3 regions of the Litchfieldia luteola genome follow, and region 1 is predicted to be linked to each of the others. Evidence: predicted binding sites of a transcription regulator. Region 1 holds the regulator's gene; each other region holds the start of a gene.

What was found. Region 1 encodes Rex, which represses fermentation and respiration genes when NADH is low (regulators of the CRP and FNR family bind a similar motif). Its sites were predicted from a motif close to TTGTGAAATATTTCACAA; they were not measured.
Region 2: the regulator Rex is predicted to act here: its motif matches at 1,609-1,626, upstream of J2Z26_RS14905 (DoxX family membrane protein).
Region 3: the regulator Rex is predicted to act here: its motif matches at 2,278-2,295, upstream of J2Z26_RS19080 (AtpZ/AtpI family protein).

What each region holds. Positions count from the first base shown of each region.
Region 1 covers NZ_JAGGKM010000014.1:5,747-9,029, forward strand. Annotated here, with positions in the region: gene J2Z26_RS21600 (ABC-F family ATP-binding cassette domain-containing protein) at 1-923, opposite strand, end outside; gene moaC (cyclic pyranopterin monophosphate synthase MoaC) at 1,168-1,689, shown strand; gene J2Z26_RS21610 (redox-sensing transcriptional repressor Rex) at 1,686-2,324, shown strand; gene J2Z26_RS21615 (twin-arginine translocase TatA/TatE family subunit) at 2,355-2,540, shown strand; gene tatC (twin-arginine translocase subunit TatC) at 2,584-3,283, shown strand, end outside.
Region 2 covers NZ_JAGGKM010000005.1:54,690-57,972, reverse strand. Annotated here, with positions in the region: gene J2Z26_RS14915 (RMD1 family protein) at 1-801, shown strand, start outside; gene J2Z26_RS14910 (hypothetical protein) at 882-1,430, opposite strand; gene J2Z26_RS14905 (DoxX family membrane protein) at 1,686-2,228, shown strand; gene J2Z26_RS14900 (Type 1 glutamine amidotransferase-like domain-containing protein) at 2,296-2,994, opposite strand; gene yidC (membrane protein insertase YidC) at 3,076-3,283, opposite strand, start outside.
Region 3 covers NZ_JAGGKM010000007.1:217,625-220,907, reverse strand. Annotated here, with positions in the region: gene atpF (F0F1 ATP synthase subunit B) at 1-251, opposite strand, end outside; gene atpE (F0F1 ATP synthase subunit C) at 413-625, opposite strand; gene atpB (F0F1 ATP synthase subunit A) at 715-1,455, opposite strand; gene J2Z26_RS19085 (ATP synthase subunit I) at 1,478-1,846, opposite strand; gene J2Z26_RS19080 (AtpZ/AtpI family protein) at 1,850-2,071, opposite strand; gene J2Z26_RS22340 (S8 family serine peptidase) at 2,449-3,283, opposite strand, start outside.

The DNA.
Region 1 (3,283 bases):
GAAGACATCATATCCATTCTTTCAAGTTGTTTTCTCCGGCTCTGTGCTCTTTTTGTTGTGGATGCACGAGCAAGGTTTTTTTGAATAAAATCTTTTAGTTTTGCAACTTCATCTTGCTGCTTTTCATATCGCTTAAGCTCAAGCTCGTAGTTTTCAGCCTTTTGTTTTAAGTAATGACTATAGTTGCCAGTAAACTTTGTTGAGGTCGTTCTAGAGATTTCATATACCTGATTAACAACCTTATCCAGGAAATAGCGATCATGGGATACGATGAGAATTGCTCCTTGATAACCTTGCAGATATTGTTCAAGCCATGTTAACGTAGCAATATCTAAGTGGTTCGTCGGCTCGTCCAATATTAATAAGTCAGGTTTCGTTAATAATAGTTTACATAAGGCTAAGCGCGTCTTTTGCCCACCACTTAAAGATGAAATAGACGTATTGTAATCAAAATCTGAGAAATTAAATCCATGTAAAATGGATCTAATATCAGATTCATATTGGTAGCCACCTTGCTCTTTAAAGTTTATTTGCAATTGGTCATATTCAGCCAATAATCGTTGATAACTAGCTTCATTTTGGATGATATCGGGATCACCCATTTTCTGTTCAAGTTCTCTTAGGTCAGCTTCTAGTTTTTTCAATGGTGCAAAGACAGTCAACATCTCATTCCAAATTGACAGACTTGATTCGAGACCTGTATCTTGTGCTAAGTAGTTGATTGAGAGGTTTTTTGGCTTAATGATTTCTCCACCATCATGGGACATTTGCCCGGAAATAATTTTTAGTAGTGTAGATTTACCCGCACCATTTCTTCCTACAAGGGCAATTCTATCTCTTGATTGTACTTCTAGTTTTATATTAGATAAAATAAGATCAGCACCAAAGTATTTTTTTAGCTGATTTACTTGTAATAAAATCATGTTTATTCACCTCTTAGTATAAGCTAAGTGTATCTTATCAGAGCTTGAGAGGGCAACTTATTATACAGCATTAGAGTAATACTAAAAATACCCATATCACAATTGTGTCAAAACTTTGAACAAACTCTTTCCTTTAACGATATGGATTTTATTAGGATGCAACTAAGAAAGTGAAATAAATCACAGAACTTCATAAGACAGACGAGGTAAAATAGTGTATAGTCTACTATGGGAGGAGATTTATATGTCGTCTTTCACTCATTTTAATGATCAAGGTCGTGCCAAAATGGTAGACATTACAGATAAAACGAGTACCATTCGGACTGCAATTGCAAAGTCGAGTGTTCAAGTAAATAAAGAGATATACGAAAAGATAACCCAAAATGCAATTAAAAAGGGTGATGTGCTAGCTGTTGCTCAAGTAGCAGGAATTATGGCTGCCAAAAAAACCTCTGATATTATTCCAATGTGTCACCCACTTGCATTAAAAGGGGTAGATATTTCATTTAATTGGAAGAATGAAGAAGAAGAATATCATCTGCTTATACGTGTTGAAGTTAAGACAAAGGGAAGTACGGGTGTTGAGATGGAAGCTCTAACTGCTGCATCTGCAACAGCCTTAACTGTATATGACATGTGTAAAGCAGTCGATAAAGGGATGATCATCGGTCCTACTTTCTTAATAGAAAAAACAGGTGGTAAAAACGGAGACTTTAAAAGAGATGAAAGCCTTTTAGATGGTTTGAATGTGGGGGATGAAAGTTGAATATAGATCAATCAAAAATACCACAAGCAACTGCTAAAAGATTACCGTTATACTATAGATTTTTAAAGAACCTACATGCCTCAGGAAAGTTAAGAGTTTCCTCTGCAGAACTGAGTGAGGCAGTAAAAGTGGATTCAGCAACAATTCGCCGAGACTTTTCCTATTTTGGAGCGTTGGGAAAAAAAGGATATGGATACAATGTGAATTATCTGTTATCCTTTTTCAGAAAAACGTTAGATCAAGATGAATTAACTGCAGTAACGTTAATTGGAGTAGGTAATTTAGGAACTGCATTTTTGCACTATAACTTCTCTAAAAACAATAATACTAAAATAGAATTGGCTTTTGATGTAGATCAATCAAAAATCGGAACAGAAGTTGGTGGCGTATCAGTCTATCATTTAGATGAACTAGAGGAACGTTTACCTGAAAATGTAACGGTTGCTATATTAACTGTACCTGTTGGGTCAGCTCAACCGATCACAGACCGCTTAATACAAAAAGGGATAAAGGGAATATTGAACTTTACCCCAGCTCGAATAAATGTTCCGGAGCACATTAGGGTACATCATATTGATTTAGCAGTAGAATTACAGTCACTCGTATACTTCTTAAAACATTATCCAAGTGAATAAATAAGAATCCCTTTAAAGGAGGTGAAGGATATGCCGAATATTGGAATTGGAAGCCTTCTACTAATCGTGTTTGTAGCACTATTAATTTTTGGACCTAGAAAATTACCTGAGCTTGGAAAAGCAGCGGGTAATACACTTCGTGAATTTAAGAACGCAACAAAAGGTTTAGCTGATGATGAAGACGAGGACAAAAAGAAAAATGAAGAACTAAAATAACTTTTGATTTAAAATGCTTTAGTTGTGGTTAGGATGATTCATTATGACAGAAAAAGAAATGTCCGTATATGACCATATAGGTGAGCTTCGAAAACGACTGATATATATAGTCGTTTTCTTTTTCCTGGCTATGGTTGGTGGCTTTTTCTTAGCAGAACCGATAATTGTATATTTACAACATGCGGACGAAGCTAAGGAATTAACGATGAACTCGTTTCGCCCTGCGGACCCAATTAAAATATATATGCAATTTGCTTTTATTATAGCATTTGTAATCACTTCACCCATTATCTTATATCAATTATGGGCTTTCATTAGTCCAGGACTTTACGAAAAAGAACGCAAAGTAACCTTGAGTTATATTCCCATTTCTGTATTTCTGTTTCTAGTGGGTATTTCCTTTTCTTACTTTATTCTTTTCCCGTTCGTTTTTGACTTTATGGGAAGACTTGCTGATCGGTTAGACATAAATCAAGTGATCGGAATTAATGAGTACTTTCAGTTTCTTTTTCAACTAACTCTTCCATTTGGGCTACTTTTCCAAATGCCAGTAGTTATTATGTTTTTAACAAGGCTTGGAATTGTAACTCCAATGTTTTTGGTGAAAGTACGAAAGTATGCGTACTTTGTCCTCTTAGTCATTGGAGCGTTTATAACTCCACCTGAACTGTTGTCACATATGATGGTAACTCTTCCGTTGTTTGGACTATATGAAATCAGTATTCTTGTATCTAAAGGTGCAT
Region 2 (3,283 bases), on a different contig from region 1:
GAAATTGATTTGAACAAAATTGCAGTTCATTGCGGGATACCGAAAAAATTCACGTGGGAGGAACCGTTAATTTTAAGAGGTGATATCCTGCAGTCAATCCTTCCGCAAGAAGTGAAGGATACCCAACAGATTATGGTCTTTTCGTTTGGAAGCATTGTGTTTATCAATTACTCGGAACCCGCTGAGATTAAGAAATTTTTAACGTTTATCCAGTCCTTTGAGCCTGAAGTAGATTTAACTCATTTTGATAAGTATTCAGATGATTATTCATTGCATGTTAAGGAGACCGATCGAATTCAATACGATGATGAGTATGTAGTGGTGCCTACTTACGAGGAATTCTACCCAGAGTTGATTTCAACTGTCATTGCTAAATCAGTGGCTCTCGAGAAAACAGAAGAGCAGCTTGGAAAAATCCATGACAAGCTTGAAAATATGATTGATCGACTAGAAAAGGGAAAGTTACGAATTGGTAATAAAGAACTGGCACGAACAACTGCTAAAATTGTGCGACACGAGTATAATACCCTAGCCTATATCATGATTTTGGACAAACCAGATATCACATGGACGAGTAGCAATGCTGGGGAATTTTACGACTGCATGGTCGACTTCTTTGAGTTAAACGATCGTTATAAAATCCTAAAAAGCAAAACCGAAATTCTCTATAATATCATGGATGGGTTTTCTACCATAAGTCATTCAATTCGAGGCCTATTCGTTGAGTGGATGATCGTAATCCTCATTCTCTTTGACATTGCCTTAACTATTTTAGGAATTATCGGCCTGCTCCCGTACTAATTGTGTCAACCGGGGCCTGACCCCCAATGCTTTAAAGTGCAAAAGAACCAATGGGCTTTCCATTGGTTCTTTTCCTTTTGTTATACTTTTTTAACTTTTTCTTTTTTGGAATTAGGAAACAGATAGTAACTAAACGAAATAAGAAAATCAATTCCTAGAACGACTGACCATGTACGTAACGTACCCAGTAAGGCTTCAGTGTCTGTTGAGTTTCTTGCTAAATAATGCATTCCCATTAGCAAAGCAGCACCAATTAAATAAGCTAGTACATGTCTGAAAAAACCTTCTATTTCTTTCTTTCCACGTTCAACTCCATAAAGCTTCCCTGGTCTTTCATCAATTTTCAAAACATAGTATTTAAATTGTCTATCGGCCCATGTAATCATTTGTTTTCCAAAAGCTATTGATACCCCGATATAAATCGCGGCAAGTGCGTGTACAAATGTTGCCTGTCCACCACTTTTCAAATCAATTACAGTGAATACTAAAAGTAATAGGTCTATGAGCGGTGTTGAACCTAATAGCCAAATACTTAACTTCTCTTTTTTAAGAATATACCTTGTCACAAGTCCAGCTAAGATAAAGATCCAAAAGCAAATTTCTGCCAATATAATTAAAAAAGTAATCAATTTATATCTACTCCTATCTTTCTTGAAAAAGTAGCGTTTTCGCTTATGTTTAACAAATACTATATATTCGACTGTTTACAATAAATACCTTCTTTCTCTAGCCAGTGATACATTTTATCCCCTATACACAAATTGTTCAAACCTTTTTGAATAGATTGTGAACTAATTCACAAGTATATTGTGAAACTCTTCACAAGGGTTTATTATTTAGACATAGAGATAAAACAAATTAAATCCTTTAAGGAGTGAGTCAAAATGATTAACAACTTTTTAAGAGAAAATCGTATCGTAGCTGGAGTTTTAGCACTTATTCGTATATATCTTGGTTGGAGCTGGATGACAGCTGGTTGGGGAAAAATTACTGGTGGATTTGATGCAAATGGATACCTTGGAAATGCAGTTGCAAACCCAGTACTAGATAAAGGAACTGGAGAAGCCATCTACCCAATGTATAACGCGTTTATCGAAGGGTTTGCGCTTCCGAATGTGGGACTAATCAACTTCTTAATCCCTTGGGGCGAATTCCTTGTAGGTCTTGGATTATTACTAGGTTGCTTAACTACAGCCGCTGCATTCTTCGGAGTCATGATGAACTTCATGTTCATGTTCGCTGGTACTGTGAGCACAAACCCGGAAATGGTTTTACTTGGTGTAATTATCCTAGCTGCAGGCGCTAACGCTGGCCGCTATGGTGCAGACTTCTACGTACTACCATATTTAAGAAAAGTAGCTAATTTCAAAATCAATAAAAATAATAAAACAGGTACAACTGGTACTATTAAGGAAAAGCTTGCTTAATTTAAAAACTCCCCCCCCTTTTTAAAAAGGCTTAGAGATTCCCATTCTCTAAGCCTTCCTTATTGGTCTATAAACTTCCTAAATACGTAGTTTCAAGTTCTACTTCTTTTACTCCGTTCTCATTGTAGACCTTATACGCTTTGGCATTTGGTCTAGAGCTAATGATTTTGTGGAGTTCTTTGTCTATAAAATGAAAAGCTACACCATCGTCTGCTGCGAGTCCAGGGGTTATTTTTCGAGAGTCAACAAATGCTTGAAACGATGGTCTCCGATCCTTTTCTCCATCATAATGTGGACAGTTACTTCCTTCTAGCAGCCCTAAGCACTTCAACGCCTCAAGACGGTCTCCATAGGAATCTGTCACACCTTCTTCAAACCAGCAGATAGACCCAGCACTAACACCCGCTAGAAGAATTCCTTGTTCCCATGCTTTTTTAAAAATAACATCAAGATCCCACTCTTTCCATAGAACTAGTAGATTCTTCGTATTACCACCACCAACATAAATAATATCTTTTTCTAAAATAAAACTTTCTAAATCTCTTGTTGGTGGTCTGAACAAGGATAAGTGAGAAGGCTGACATTCTTGTTTTTCAAAAAAGGTGTAAAATCTAGAAATATAATCGTCCGAGTCTCCACTAGCGGTTGGAATAAAGCAGATTTTAGGATTGTTTTTGCCCGACTGATTAAGAATATAGGTATCTAGTAATGGATTTTCCGGCTCCATCGAAAAGCCGCCACCGCCCATGGCAATGATTTGTTTCATGTTCGTCCTCTCCTTTTTTCATCTTACAATATCAATTCAACAAAAAGGGATGAAACCCTGTGTAGATTTCATCCCGAATCTTTATTTTTCACCAGCTGTTTCTATCACTGGCTGTTTACCAATTGTAGAAGCATACATTTTCCTGCTAACAACCGTCTGTAAAATTAAAAACAGACCCCCCACTGCCCAATAAAGTGGCAATGCTGCTGGAGCAGTAAACGAGAAAATGACAATCATAATTGGTGAAAGTAATCCAATTAATTTAAACTGCTTCTGTTGCTCCACTGGC
Region 3 (3,283 bases), on a different contig from region 1:
GATTGTTTCATCATTTCGCGTTGCTCTGCAGCAAGTTTCTTTGCTTCTACATGATTTTGCTCTGCAGTTTTAATCTCATTTGCAATATGCTCTTCACGTTGTTTCATGATGCCCATAATAGGACCCCATGCAAACTTACGAAGCAATGCTAACAAGACTAAGAATATTACCAACTGAAAAATGATGTCACCAGTATTCAAGTATGAGTCGCCGCCAGCAGCAGCTCCTAAAACGAATATATTTGTTAACACAGCTCGATTCACTCCCTTCAAGAGTCACTAGAGTGAGACAAACGTCTCATTACAACATATATTTAAAGCTTTGTTTAGTTCATCACATAAAGCAATGGCGAAGGTTCTCACCCGAGACAACTTCGCCACTATTTGAAATAGTAATATAAGTCAAGAAATTATTATTGTCCCATTACCATGAACGCAACTACTACCGCGATGATAGGAATCGCCTCTACTAATGCAACCCCGATGAACATTGTAGTTTGAAGAGCTCCACGTGCTTCTGGTTGACGTGCAATCCCTTCAACTGTTTTACTTACGATCATTCCATTACCAAAACCTGCACCTAGTGCTGCTAAACCAATTGCGATTGCTGCTGCTAATGCACCCATTATTAATTTCCTCCTTTAATTTGTATAAATAATAAATAGATAAAATGTTTGGATGTCCAAAAACTTTCATTTTGGACAAGGCATTTATTTTAATGGTCGTGACTCACTTTGTGTGCCATATAAACCATTGTTAACATAACAAAGATAAATGCTTGAATTGAACCGATAAAGATACTGAATCCTTGCCATACTAGCATCGGCAATGCCGCTACTAACGTACCAATGATTCCACTTGCAACGCCTTGAGCATAGCCGTTTGTTGCTAAACCAGCTAATAGCCCTAATAGAATTTCACCCGCAAAAATATTCCCGTAGAGACGAAGACCAAGTGTTAAAGTGTTTGCAAACTCTTCAACAATTTTTAGTGGGAATAAGAAAGGCATGGGTCTGAAAAAGTCTTTCCCATATTCAGCGGCACCTTTCATCTTGATACCATAATAATGTGTTAATGCTACGACCATTGCTGCTAATGTTAATGTAATTACAGGATCTGCAGTTGGTGATTTCCACCATAAGTTATGTTCTTCACCTATGATTACTGCAAACGGCAACCCTAACATATTTGAGACAAAGATATACAGTAACAATGTCAATCCTAATGTTAAAAAATGGCCTCCTGTTTTCCAGTCCATCGTACTTGAGATTATGCCTTTGACAAAATCAATAATCCATTCTACAAAGTTTTGCATCCCTGTAGGTTGGAGTGCTAAAGTACGAGTTCCTGCAACAGCAATTATGAATACAATTATACTTGCAACTGTAATCATTAAAATGTTTGATAGGTTAAAATAAAGTCCTAAAAACTCAATTGTAGGAGCTCCGTGACCCAACAGTATTCACCTCTCTTCCAAGCTACTTACGTAAGTTTTGCAAAAAGAAATCTATCATAATGACAATGTATATTGTCATTAATCCCAATACAGTGCTAACTAAGTGTAAATGATCAGGGAATTCTAAAACAATTAAAACGGCTAATGCACCGGACGCCAGTCTTGAAAACGTTCCTAGTGATCCAACCCTTTTCCCTTCTTCCACTGCCTTACTAAAACGATTACTCTTTCGAACCATAACTATTAAATTATACAAACTTAAGGTTGTCCCAAGAATTAACCCTAGGAAAATTGGTTGATAAGCTGTAAAGCCCCAGCCTAAAACATAAATAGACATCAGGAAAAATATGTACTTATAGTATCTCTTAGACATTTGAGATAAGTTTTCCATCATTTAATCTCCTGATAAGTAGTGGTTGACCAAGCGGAGCATGGCATAAATACCTGCCGCAAGTCCTAGTAGAAGGCCGATAATTAGAAATAGTGGTTCGGTATTAAATGTCCTGTCAATCCATCTTCCCAAAAAGATTCCTATTAATATGGAACCTACTAGCTGCGAAGTAATACCAGACATTAATGCGATCGCTTGTAAAGGGTGTTTTTGCTTTTGACGCATTCGCACGTTCCTCACTTTTGCGTGGGAATGGATTGTTAGTAGACTTTGAAAATGTTACTTCATCTAAAAGATGATAGTGGAGTGGAGAATTGTCGAAAAATATTGATTAATGATAGCAAAGTTTTCATATAAAATAACTTTGAAAACCCTATCATTTATACCCTTGATTAGCATACAATAGGCACCTATCAATGTCAATGCGTTTACAGTGAAAAAGTTCACATTCATCATTCGACATTATATGCTATGCTTAATGATTTACAAGGTGCAGATAGTGTTAAACTCAACGTCTTTTGCACCTTGTAAACGCTACGGGGTGTGTCAGGTTATGTTTTTACAAGATATTCTTTCACAAAATGTTCACAAAATCTACGTTTCTACGGCCGAATGATATTCTTATCAATTATAATATCAGCTTCAATCGTATCTTCCTGTCCATCCTTATTTGCAAAGACAATTGCCTTGTAAACTCCCTTTAACTTGATTTCTTCTTCTGTAAATTCCTTTTCTAGTAAGCCTCTTGAAACTTCTCTTTTCCAATCTAAAAAGGTGATGAATTGTAAGGTATCTGGGTCATACAACGCAATTCCGTATTCATCAGCACCTCTAGGTAGATATAACTCATACTTAAAGGTACCTGGTGTATCACCAGCCCCAAACTGAAAGCCCATTACCCTTGGGTAGTTTGGTTCATCAATGACAAACATATAAGGAATCTTCGTTTTGTTACTAGCTTCTAGAATCTCCAACTCACCATAATGTAAACCAGGACCAATTACAGATGGTGTGATGTCGAGCGTTATCTCAACTTCTTTCTTCTCTTTTCCGTTAACATAAACTGTATGAGGCAACTGCCACTGAAGACCATTCTGATTTTTCGGGGTATTGAAATGATAGGACTTTCTTTTACCCGTTTGATTGTCTAATGTAATCTTGATTCTTTTTTCTTTTCTATTGTCATGCTTTTGAAAAAGACCAAAAGCTAGTGAGCTAGGATAGACAAGTGACTCAGCCTCAATTGCCTCTTTTAACTGAATACGACCAGCACCTTGTTCATTTGGCATGTACTCCTTATTGTTGTCGTCCTTCAATTTCTTTGCAGTATTCATTAGTGCGGCCTTAATTTGGTCAGGTGACCAATCAGGATGTGCTTGTTTTATTAATGCGCATGCACCAGCCACATGTGGTGCAGCCATGCTTGTACCCTGAAGC